DNA from 4 places in the Stenotrophomonas sp. YJH_SMC_135 genome. Region 2 is predicted to be linked to each of the others. Evidence: predicted binding sites of a transcription regulator. Region 2 holds the regulator's gene; each other region holds the start of a gene.
What was found. Region 2 encodes FliA, which starts transcription of late flagellar genes. Its sites were predicted from a motif close to TAAAGTTTNNCNNNCNNNGGCCGATAA; they were not measured.

Region 1: a site for FliA is predicted at 1,182-1,208, ahead of AC5P98_RS21640 (flagellin). Genes of this name have one in related genera too.
Region 3: a site for FliA is predicted at 971-997, ahead of AC5P98_RS08260 (methyl-accepting chemotaxis protein). Genes of this name have one in related genera too.
Region 4: a site for FliA is predicted at 1,266-1,292, ahead of AC5P98_RS11555 (methyl-accepting chemotaxis protein). Genes of this name have one in related genera too.

Annotation. Positions count from the first base shown of each region.
Region 1 covers NZ_JCAFVN010000013.1:393-3,417, forward strand. Annotated here, with positions in the region: gene AC5P98_RS21640 (flagellin) at 1-1,087, opposite strand, end outside; gene flgL (flagellar hook-associated protein FlgL) at 1,487-2,689, opposite strand; gene flgK (flagellar hook-associated protein FlgK) at 2,686-3,025, opposite strand, start outside.
Region 2 covers NZ_JCAFVN010000012.1:10,808-13,832, reverse strand. Annotated here, with positions in the region: gene flhF (flagellar biosynthesis GTPase FlhF) at 1-672, shown strand, start outside; gene AC5P98_RS21490 (MinD/ParA family ATP-binding protein) at 659-1,546, shown strand; gene AC5P98_RS21485 (RNA polymerase sigma factor FliA) at 1,543-2,289, shown strand; gene cheY (chemotaxis response regulator CheY) at 2,347-2,739, shown strand; gene AC5P98_RS21475 (protein phosphatase CheZ) at 2,739-3,025, shown strand, end outside.
Region 3 covers NZ_JCAFVN010000002.1:359,089-362,113, forward strand. Annotated here, with positions in the region: gene AC5P98_RS08255 (NAD-dependent epimerase/dehydratase family protein) at 10-903, shown strand; gene AC5P98_RS08260 (methyl-accepting chemotaxis protein) at 1,115-3,025, shown strand, end outside.
Region 4 covers NZ_JCAFVN010000003.1:133,622-136,646, forward strand. Annotated here, with positions in the region: gene AC5P98_RS11555 (methyl-accepting chemotaxis protein) at 1-1,035, opposite strand, end outside; gene AC5P98_RS11560 (DUF5694 domain-containing protein) at 1,616-2,704, shown strand; gene AC5P98_RS11565 (putative quinol monooxygenase) at 2,767-3,025, shown strand, end outside.

The DNA.
Region 1 (3,025 bases), on a different contig from region 2:
TGCGGCTGCGCGACGCGGACAGGTTCTCCGAGGAGGTCTGCAGGTTGGCCACCACCGAGGTGAAGCGGTTCTGGATCGCGCCGAGGTCGGCGCGGACGCTGTTGACCGATTCCAGGGCCTTGTCGACGATCGACATCGCCTTCTGTGCGCCTTCGGCGGTGGTGACGTTCAGGTCCTTGACGAAGCTGGCCGCTGCACCGGTCAGGGTGCCGCCGTTGGTGCTGGTCTCGGTCAGGCCCAGGCCGGCGAGGGTCGCGGCGGTGGCGCCGGCCGGCGGAGTCGCCGCGCTGACACCCAGCGCGAAGGTCTGGCCATCCTTGACCGAGGCCAGACTGACGACGCCGGCATTGACCGAGGCAACCACGCCGGTTTCACCCAGCTTGTTGTTGATCGCCGCTGCGGTGGCCGAGGTGATCGATTCGCCGGCCTTCACCGTGAAGTCGCTGATGGTCACCGTGGTGGCGGTGCCGCCCGGCGGGGTGACCGAGACCTGCAGGCCGGAGTAGGTGGTGTCGGCCGTCGCCTTGTCCACCGCCAGTGCGGTGCCGGTATAACCGTTGGCGAAGGTGGCCGCGCCCAGCGAATCGGCCTTGGCGTTGACCACGCTGTTGATGGCGATGGCCTGGCCGGCGTTGGCGCCCACCTGGAACAGCTGGCTGGTGAAGCTGCCGTCCAGCAGCTTGGTGCCGTTGAAGTCGGCCTGCTTGGCGACGCGGTCGATCTCGCTGACCAGCTGGGTCACTTCAGCCTGCAGGGCCTTGCGGTCGCTGGCCGAATTGGTGGCGTTGGAAGCCTGCACGCCCAGTTCGCGGATGCGCTGCAGGTTGTTGCCGACTTCGTTCAGCGAACCTTCGGCGACCTGGGCCAGCGAGATGCCGTCGTTGGCGTTGCGGATGGCCACGTCCAGACCACGGATCTGGGTGGTGAAGCGCTCGCTGATGGCCAGGCCGGCCGCGTCGTCCTTCGCGCTGTTGATGCGCAGGCCGGACGAGAGGCGCTGGATGGTGGTGGCGAGCGAGCTGCCGCTGGTGCTCAGGTTGCGCTGGGCGTTGAGCGACATCGTATTGGTGTTGATTACCTGTGCCATGGGGTCGTCTCCTCTTATATGGAACCCGTTGGTGAATGAAACGAAGCGCCGCCTGTTTTTTTGTGTGGCTGTGTGCTTCGCCGTTGCCAAATGAATAACGGCGCTTTGTCAACAACCTTTAGCCGTGAATTCCGTTGAAGCCAGAATTCGTTGCCTGAAGCTGTTTTCCCGGGGTTTTCAGCCCTGTTGCCAGGGTGGAAGCGGCCCCGGGAGGGGCGGTCGGGCAGGGCCTGACCGGCGCTGATGAAGGTATCGGCGGGGTCGGGCCGGGCTTGATGGAGAATCACGGAAAATCGGCCGGCGACGGCCAGGTGGCCGCGCAGCGGCGGGCAGGCGCGCAAACGAAAAAGGCCGCGATGCAGGGCATCGCGGCCTTTCGGGACTGACGCGGGCGGGGCGTCAGCGCAGCTTGTTGAACAGCGACATCGACTGCATCTGCGAGAAGATCGTCTGCGCCGCCTGCAGCGCGGTGCTCTGCAGCTGGTACTGGCTCAGCGCATCGGCGTAATCCAGGTCGCGCATCTGCGACAGCGTGGTCTTCAGGGTCACGCCATTGGCCTCGCGCATGTCGGCGGCATTGTCCAGCGCCTTCAACTGCGCACCGCCTGCGGCACGCGAATCGATCATCCGCTCGGAAGCGCGCGCCACGTCGCGCAGTGCGCTCTGCAGCTGGTTCTGCTGCGCGGTCATCTGCGCGGTGGTACCGGTGTCGGCACCCAGCGCCGCCACCAGGTTGTCCATGGTGGAGAAGATGTCGCGGCTGCTCGCGGCCTGTACGCTGAAGCTGTCGCCCGCTGCCGGTGCGCCGGTGATGCGCAGGCGCACACCGTTCACTTCCAGATCGTCGCCGGCCTTGTAGGTGCCGGTTCCGGTCACGTTGCCCGCACCGTCCACCACCTCGTATTGGTTGCCAGTGGTGAAGCGCACGCTGAAGCCCTGGCCGTTCCAGCTGTCGCTGCCGTCGCGGGTGATGTTGGTGAGCACGCCGTTGCCGGTGTTGCCGGCCGCAGCGCTGCCGTCGACGAAGCCATCGCCGGTGGGAATGCGCATGAAGATCTCGCTGCCGGGCAGCGCGTCCTTCACGTAGGTATCCGGACCGACTTCAACCTGGCGCTGGGTCTGGTCGCCACGGTAGACCACTTTGCCGTTGATCTTGGCAAACGGCGGGTCGCCGTCGTTGGTGCCACCGAACACGTAGCGGCCGGTGCCATCATCGGCGTTGGCCAGCGACAGCAGGCCGTCGCGTATCTGGTTGACCTCGGTGATCAGCGTCTTCTTGTCCGCCGCGCTCAGCGCCGGGTTGCTGGCCTGGATGGTCAGATCGTTGACGCGTGCCATCAGGTCGTTGACCTGTGCCAGGGTGTTTTCCTGCACGCCCAGGCGGTTCTGCACGTTGCCGGCATTGAGCTTCATGCGGTCCAGTGCAGCCAGGCTGCGGTCAAGGCCGACCGCAGTGCCGGCGGCAACCGGATCGTCCTTGGCGCTGACGATCTTGCTGCCGGTGGCAATCTGCTGCTCCAGGTGGCTGAGCTTGGCCTGCTTGGCCATCATCAGCGACACCGACTGGTTGAACATCATGCTGGTGGAGATGCGGCTGCTCATCGGCGGACGGCTCCCAGGATGGTCTGGAACATGCTGTCGGCGGTCGAGATCAGCTGCGAGGCGGCCTGGTAAGCCTGCTGCAGGCGCAGCATGTCCGCCGCTTCCTCGTCCAGGTTCACGCCGGAGACTTCGTCGCGGGCTTCCTGCGCCTTGTCATTGATCACCAGCTGCGCGTCGAGCGAGTACTCGGCCGAGCGGGCGGCGGCGCCGACCTGGGTGGTCAGGCCACCCAGCGCGCCGTTCAGTGTCACCGTTCCGGCGTTGAACGCCTTCGCGCTTTCCACCTTGGCCAGTTTCGACGCGTTGCTGTTGTCCGACGAACCAGCCGGGGTCGGG
Region 2 (3,025 bases):
CGCAAGCTGCCGATCGCCCCGGTCGACCCGCTGGAGGAAGGCGGCGTGATCGCGCTGGTCGGCCCGACCGGCGCCGGCAAGACCACCACCATCGCCAAGCTGGCCTCGCGCTTCGCCGAGAAGCACGCCCCGCGTGACGTCGCCCTGGTCACCACCGACACCACCCGCATCGGCGCCCGTGAACAGCTGTATGGCTACGGCCGCCAGCTCGGCATCGCCGTGCACGAGGCCAACAGCGGCACCGACCTGGACCAGCTGCTGGAACGCTTGAAAGACTACAAGCTGGTGCTGATCGATACCGCCGGCCTGGGCCCGCGCGACCGTGCCCTGGCCGCCCAGCTGCAGTGGCTGCGCGCCGCGCGCCAGGTGCGCACCCTGCTGGTGCTGCCGGCCAACACCAGCTTCGGCGACATGGACGAGGTGGTGCGCCGCTTCGGTGCGGCCAACCTGCAGGGCCTGGTGCTGAGCAAGCTGGACGAGACCGGCCGCTTCGGCAACGCCCTGTCGGTGGCCGTGGACCACGTCCTGCCGATCACCTGGGTGACCGATGGCCAGGACGTCCCGGAGGACCTGCACCGGGCCAGTGCAGCCAATCTTGTACTTCGCCTTGAAGATTTGCGCCGAGCGGCCGATATGCCCTGCAACCCGGAGTTGAACCATGCCGTCGCGTGAGTACGCCAAGCTGACCAAGACCTTCCCGCTGTCGGCCACCCGCAGCGAGCCGCTCGGCCCTGTGCGCACCATCGCCGTGACCGGCGGCAAGGGCGGCGTGGGCAAGACGAATGTGTCCGCCAACCTGGCGGTGGCGCTGGCCGGCATGGGCAAGCGCACGCTGCTGCTGGACGCCGACCTCGGCCTGGCCAACATCGACGTGATCCTGGGCTTGAACCCCACCTTTACGCTGGCCGACCTGGTGGCCGGCCGCTGCTCGCTGGACGACGTCATCGTCGAAGGCCCGAACGGCGTGCTGGTGGTCCCGGCCGCTTCCGGCCGCCGGCACATGGCCGAGCTTGCCCCGGCCGAGCATGTCGGCCTGGTCAACGTGTTCTCCGAACTGGAACGCGAGCTGGACATCATGGTGGTCGATACCGCCGCCGGCATCACCGACGGCGTGCTGACCTTCTGCCAGGCCGCGCAGGACACCGTGGTGGTGGTCTGTGACGAACCGGCCTCGATCACCGACGCCTACGCACTGATCAAGGTGCTGTCGCGCGAGCGCGGCGTGGACCGCGTCCAGGTGGTGGCCAACATGGTGCGCGACCCGAACGAGGGCCGCGTGCTGTACGAGAAGCTGACCCGCGTCTGCGAGAAGTTCCTCGCCGATGTCTCGCTGAACTACCTGGGCTGCGTGCCGCAGGATGACTGGCTGCGCCTGTCGGTGCAGCGCCAGCAGCCGGTGGTGAAGGCCTATCCGTCCAGCCCGTCGGCGCTGGCGATCACCGAGATCGCACGCCGCACCGCGCGCTGGCAGGCACCGACCGAACCGCGCGGTGGCGTCGAGTTCTTCCTCGAACGCATCCTCAAGCAGCGTGGGGTGGCCGCATGAAAGGCGCAGCCCACCAGTACAGGGAAGTCCAGCGCTCGGCGGCCAACGAGGTCATCGCCCAGCATTCGGACCTGGTGCGACGCATCGCCCACCACCTGGCCGCGCGCCTGCCGGCCAGCGTCGAAGTCGATGATCTGATCCAGGCCGGCATGATGGGCCTGATCGAAGCCTCGCGCAGCTACGACGCCGACCAGGGCGCCTCGTTCGAGACCTATGCCTCGATCCGCATCCGCGGCTCGATGATCGACGAGATCCGCCGTGGCGATTGGGTGCCGCGCTCGGTGCACCGCCGTGCACGCGACGCCGCCGCCACCATCCGCCGCCTGGAACAGAGCACGGGCCGTGCCGCCAGCGCCACCGAAGTGGCCGCCGCGATGGAGATGCCGCTGCCCGAGTACCTGAGGCTGATGGAAGACGCCGCACGTGGCCAGGTGCTGAGCCTGGAGTCGCGCATCGAAGACCAGGGCGAACTGGATACCGTCGCCCAGGGCGGCCCGACCCCGCAGCAGGTGCTGGAGCGCGGCGAGTTCGGTCGCGAGCTGGGCAAGGCCATCGGCCACCTGCCCGAGCGCGAACAGCTGGTGCTCTCGCTGTACTACGAGCAGGAGCTGAACCTGAAGGAGATCGGCGCGGTGCTCGGCGTGAGCGAGTCGCGGGTCTGCCAGATCCATGGCCAGGCCGTGCTGCGCCTGCGCGGCCGCCTGAAGATTTTCGAGGCCGTCGACGCCGGCCTGGAAGAATGAACATCCCCGAGGCGACTGCCCCCGGCCGCCCGGAATGAACAACAAAGGAACTCTGCTTTGAACAAGAACATGCGCATCCTCATCGTCGACGACTTCTCGACCATGCGTCGAATCGTCAAGAACCTGCTGGGCGATCTGGGCTTCACCAACACCGCCGAAGCCGAGGACGGGCATGCCGCGCTGTCGCTGCTGCAGAGCCAGCCCTTCGATTTCGTCGTCACCGACTGGAACATGCCGGTGATGACCGGCATCGAACTGCTCAAGGCGATCCGTGCCGACGCCAAGCTGAAGACCCTGCCCGTGCTGATGGTCACCGCCGAAGCCAAGCGCGAGCAGATCATCGAAGCGGCCCAGAACGGCGTGAACGGCTACATCATCAAGCCGTTCACCGCGCAGACGCTGGAAGAGAAGCTGGGCAAGATCTTCGAACGCCTGGCGGCCAGCGCCTGATGGATACCACGGTCGACAAGAACGCCCTCGCCCTGCGCCTGCAGGAAGCCCTGGATGCCCTGGAGTCCGGTGACGAAGCCGCCTGGCGGCAACGCATCGACGGACTGGTCGCGCTGCGCACGCAGCCGATGATGAGTGGCCTCTCGCGGCTGGCCCGCGAGCTGGGGCAGGCCCTGGGCGAACTGCCGACCGTGCCCAGCGAGGCCGGCGAACTGGACGATGCGTGCGCACGCCTGGACCACGTGGTGGCGATGACCGAACAGGCCACCCACCGCACCCTGGACCT
Region 3 (3,025 bases), on a different contig from region 2:
ATGGACTCAATGAAGATTCTGTTGACCGGCAGTTCCGGGCGCATCGGGCGCGCGATCTTCGGTGCGTTGGCGGCCGCCCACGAAGTGGTGGGGCTGGACCGCAGCCCGTTCGCCACCACGCGCATCATTGCCGATGTCACCGATCGCCAGGCGGTCACGCGTGCGGTGCAGGGCGTGGACGCGGTCATCCATACCGCGGCCCTGCATGCTCCGCATGTCGGCCTAGTGCCGGACGCGGTATTCCAGCAGATCAACGTGGAGGCAACCGCGCACCTGCTGCAGGCCGCACGCGAAGCCGGCGCACGGCGTTTCGTGCTGACCAGCACCACCGCGCTGTACGGCCATGCCGTGGTAGCCGGTGGCTGCCGTTGGATCGACGAAGACACCGAGCCACTGCCGCGCACGATCTACCATCGCACCAAGCTGCAGGCCGAGACCCTGGCTGAAGCTGCCGCCACGCCGGGCTTCAGCGTTCGCGTGCTGCGCATGGGCCGGTGCTTCCCGGAACCGCCCGAGCGCATGGCGATGTTCCGCCTGCATCGCGGCATCGACGCCCGCGATGTGGCCAGCGCACACGCTGCACTGCTGCTCGACGAAGGCGCCCGATTCGCCCGCTATCTCGCCTGCGCACCGACGCCGTTCCGGCGCGAGGACTGCCTGGAACTGGCCACCCACCCGCGCAGCGTGCTGGCCCGTCGCGCGCCGCAGCTGCTGGCCGAGTTCGAACGCCGTGGCTGGCCGCTGCCATTGAGCATCGACCGTGTCTACGACAGTGCCCGCCTGCGCAGTGAGCTGGGCTGGCAACCGTGCTTCGGGCCGGACGACGTGCTGCAGCAGTATGCCGTCGGCAGCATCGAGGTACTGCCGCGCGCGCAGTGGATCAAGGACCGCGTGGCCGAGTGAGGCCATCGCGACGGACGGGTGGCTGACCCGACCCTGAGCAGATTCAGGAATGTGCAGGCCGGTCGCCTCAACCTCGTTGGCGGGCGGCCGCTAACCCGGTGCGCTTCCAGCGCCGGGCCCGCCCGGCGGCCGGTGGCCTGCGCGACGGATCGCGCGCCTGCGCGGTGCCTTCGTGGTGCCGGTCGTCCTGAACTGCCTTGCGGACCCTCCCATGCCTTCTTCCCGTTCCGCCGCTGCCCGCCGCCCGGGCAGCATCGCCCACAAGCTGATGCTGGGCACCGCCGCGATCGCGCTGCTGTGCTTCGGCCTGACCGCGTTCCTGATCTACCGACAGGCCAGCGCCAGCCTTATCAGCGCCTCGCGCCAGACCATGACCAGCGAGGCGACCGCTGAGGCGCGCCAGGTGGCGGCCGATCTGGGCACCGCCTTTGCCAGCAACGATGCCATGGTTGAAGGCGTGCTGGCCCAGCGCGCCCGTGGTGACGTGCCCGACCGCGCCAGCCTGGCGGCGGTGCTGGGCGAGCAGCTGCGCGCCCATCCCGAATGGCTGGGCAAGAGCACCATGTGGGAGCCCGATGCCTTCGACGGCAAGGATGCCGAGTTCGTCAACACCGAGGCGCACGATGCCACCGGCCGCTACATGAGCTACTGGGCCTGGCAGGAGGGCAAGCCGCAGCAGTCGGTGATGACCGATTACACCGAGACCGCCAGCGGTTCCGGTGACTGGTACATGGTGCCCAGCCGCGACAAGCTGCCGAAAGTGAGCGAACCGTATGCCTATGACATCGCCGGGCAGCAGGTGCTGATGAGTACGCTGAGCACGCCGATCATCGAGAACGACAGGTTCCTCGGTGTCTTCACCGTCGACTTCTCGCTGGCAGCGTTGCAGAAGCACCTGGCCACGCTGAAGCCGATGGGGGCCGGCCGCGTCGAACTGCTGTCGCCGAAGGGCGTGGTGCTGGCCTCGGCCAATGCCGCCGAAATCGGCAAGCCTCGCAACGACGCACTGACCCGCAGCATGCTGGCCGAGATCGCCGCCGACCGCCCCTTCGAGGCCTTCAGCCCCGATGCGGCCGGCAACGTGCGCGTGTATGTGCCGCTGCGCGTGGGCGATGCCCCGCAGCGCTTCGCGCTGGGCGTGGTGATGCCGCATGCGGTGATCGTGGCCGAAGCGCGCCAGCTGCTGTGGCTGACCCTGCTGGTCGGCGTGATCGCCGCGCTGACCCTCAGCGCCGGTGTCTACATACTGCTGCGCCGCCTGGCGATCCGCCCGCTGGCCGAAGCGGTGCGCGTGGCCGGTGACGTCGCCGCCGGCAAGCTGGACAGCACCCTGCCGGCGCGCAGCAACGACGAAGTGGGGCGCCTGCTGGACGCGATGCAGGGCATGCGCGGCCAGCTGCAGGCGGTGATGGCTGCGCAGGCCGAAATGGCGCGCCGCCACGATGCCGGTGAACTCAGCTACCGCATGGATGCCGCGGCGTTCCCGGGCGAGTACGGCCGCATGGTGGCCGACAGCAACCAGCTGGTGGCCTCCAGCAACGCGGTCACCCAGCGCCTGGTTGAAGTGATGCAGCGCTATGCCGTCGGCGACCTCAGCGTGGACATGGAAGCACTGCCGGGCGAGAAGGCGGTGTTCACCGCTGCGATGGCAACCACCAAGCGCAACCTGGCCGCGATCAACGAGCAGATCCAGCAGCTTGCCGCTGCGGCCGCCGCCGGTGACTTCGCCGTGCGCGGTGATGCACTGCGCTTCGACCACGATTTCCGCCGCATGGTGGAGACCCTCAACACCATGATGGAAGTCAGCGACCACAACCTGGCCGCACTGTCGACGCTGCTGCGCGCGATCGCCGGCGGTGACCTCAGTACCCGCATGCAGGGTGACTTCCATGGGGTATTTGCGGTGATGCGCGACGATGCCAACAGCACCGTGCAGCACCTGACCCAGATCGTCGGCCAGATCCAGCAGTCGGCAGCCAGCATCCGCCTGGCCGCCGGTGAGATCACTGCCGGCAACAGCGACCTGTCGCGCCGTACCGAACAGCAGGCTGCCAACCTGGAAGAAACCGCCGCGTCGATGGAAGAACTGACCTCCACCGTGCGCCAGAACGCCGACCACGCG
Region 4 (3,025 bases), on a different contig from region 2:
GATCTGGCCGATGATCGCGGCCATCGCCTCGACCAGCGAATTCACCCCTTCGCACAGCTCGGCGATCGGCCCGTTCTTGTCGGCGGTGGCCACGCGCCGGGTCAGGTCGCCCTCCTTGGCGGCCGCCACCACTTCACGGGTCTGCGCCACGGCACGCTGCATGGCCTGGTTCTCATGCACCTGCGCGGTGATGTCGGTGGCGTACTTGACCACCTTGAACGGCTTCCCGTTGAGGTCCAGGATCGGGTTGTAGGACGCCTGGATCCAGACCTCGCGTCCGCCCTTGCCGAGGCGCCGGTACTGGCCGGCATCATATTCGCCACGGCCGAGCTTTTCCCAGAACTGCCGATACTCGGCACTGCTGCGATACTCAGGTTCGACAAACAGCGAGTGGTGCTGGCCACGCACATCATCCTGGCTGTAACCGGTGGCAGCCAGGAAGTTGTCGTTGGCCGACAGGATGCGGCCATCCATGCTGAACTCGATCACCGCCTGCGACTTGTCGATCGCCGCCAGCTGGCCGGCCGAGTCGGCCGCCTGCAGCTTCTGCGCAGTGATGTCAGTGGCGAACTTGACCACCTTGTACGGACGCCCCTGCCGGTCCAGCACCGGGTTGTACGAGGCCTGGATCCAGATCTCGCGCTGGTTCTTGCCAAAACGCCGGTACTGGCCCGCGTCATATTCGCCACGACCCAGCCGCGCCCAGAAGTCACGGTATCCGGCGCTGCGCGCCTGCTCGGGGTCGACGAACAGGGAATGATGCTTGCCCTGGATCTCCTCCAGCCGGTAACCCATCGCCTGCAGGAAGTTGTCGTTGGCCTGCAGGATGGTGCCATCGAGGGCGAACTCGATGACCGCCTGGACCCGGTGCAGCGCCGCGACCTGCGCCTCCAGCTCGGCACGGCCATCGGCCGCCGCCTCGACGCCGCTGCGGTGCTGCGGTGCCAGCGCGCCCAGCAGGGCGCGCCACGGCGACCAACGGGTATGCAGCTCGGCCGGCGCCTGCGCGCCCGCCGTAAAGCCTGGAATGAGCATTGTCTGATCCTCGGTGTCCGGTAAGCGGTTGCGACCCGACGGGCGGGATGCCCGGCGGCAACTTCAGTTGCTTGGGACTACAGGTACCGGCAGGCACCCCTCGAGCGGCTGGCAAGAACGTCTGGTGCGGGTGCGATCGGCATAGGGAGCGGCGGAACACACAGCGCGGGCCGCCCGTCGGGGGCAGCCTGGGGTCCTGCAGCGGGCGACTTGAGCGGGATCCAGAGGGAATATCGGCGATGCGATCGGTGGCTTTAGCCGGATTCCGCGACGTCCGTCGCATCTTCAGATGCTGCTGCAGGGATGCGGTAGACAATCGCGATGCACTTCACATTCTGCTCACGCGCGACAGGGGCGCCGCCGAGCGGTTTCGCCAGGTGCCGGCTGGGCAGGTTCTGCTCGGCACCGGGTGTCGTCAGGGCATATGTCGCGCGTTGTCGCCGTCACTGGGCACAGCCTTGCCCGGCACGCGGATGCAGTTCAAGCGGAAAAGGTTTGCATGACCAACGGGAGATCCGGTGGCAGATGAAACTGGCCAGCATGCAGCGAACCGCAGGACGCTCACTGACACGGAGATCGCATGTTCCCACGCCTGGCCAGTTTCCTCATCCTGGGCCTGTGCAGCAGCGGCGCCTTCGCTGCCGACGCCACCTACCGCCCCAGCTTCCATCCCGACCAGCTGAAGGGCCCGCCTGCCGGGCGCCCGAACGAAGTGCTGGTACTGGGCACCCCCCACTTGTCCGGCCTGCCCAAGTCCTTCCAGCCCGCCTTGCTTGAACCGTTGCTGCAGCGACTGGTCGCCTGGAAGCCCGAGCTGATCGCCACCGAAGACCTGTCAGGCCTGCAGTGCGATTTCATGCGTCGCTACCCGGCACGCTATGCGGAGAGCGTGGCCACCTACTGCTTCGACACCACCGCTGCGCAGGCTGCGACCGGACTGGACGTGCCTACGGCGAACACCCAGGCCGAGCACCTGCTTGCGACCTGGCCGGACGAGCCGACGCCCGCCCAGCGTCGTCGGCTCGCAGCATTGTTCCTGGCAGCGGGTGAACGCGGCTCGGCGCAGGTGCAGTGGCTGCGCCTGCCTGCGTCCGAGCGCAAAGGCGGTGATGGACTGACACCTGCCCTGGTCGAGATCCTCAAAAAAGGCCTGGTTCGCCGCAATGAAACCCACCTGATCGCCGCCGAGGTCGCCGCCCGCCTCGGGCAGGAACGCCTGTGGGCCGTGGACGACCACACGGCCGATTCGCCCACGCCCGCCGAGGATGAAGCGGCGGCCAGCGCGGCCATCACCGGTGCCTGGAACAATACGCACTCGCGCGCGCGGCGGGAGGCCGATGAACGCCTCGTGGCCGATCTGGACAAGCCCGGCGGTGTCATGGCGCTGTATCGGGACTACAACAGCGCGGCGGCGGCGATGGCCGCCTACCAGAGCGACTTCGGCGCGACGCTCGTCGAGCCGTCCTCCAAGGCGTTCGGCCGGATGTACGTCGGTTACTGGGAAACCCGCAACCTGCGCATGGTCGCCAACATCCGCGACGTGCTGAGCCAGCATCCTGGCAGACGCATGCTGGCCATCGTGGGTGCCTCGCACAAGGGCTACTACGAGGCCTACCTCAATCAGATGCATGACGTGCGGCTGGTCAGTGCGGACACGGTATTGCGTTGACGGGAACAGGTGCCGGCCATGCGCCGGCGCTATCCTGCAAGGCCCGATTCGCAGGTGCCGACATGTTGAAAGTGATCGCCGAGGATTTCATCCATCCCGATGCGGTGGACACCGTGCTTCCCCTGTACCGGGAGCTGGTCGCGTGCACGCTGCGCGAGCCGCTCTGCCTCGGCTATGAACTGTTCGTCGACCAGAAGGATCCGGGCCACTTCATCTTCATCGAGCTGTGGCCCGACCGCGCCGCGCTCGACCTGCACTGTGCCAGCGAACACTTCCAGCGCCTGGTGCCACAGATCAATGCCTTCCAGTGTGCGCCGTGCC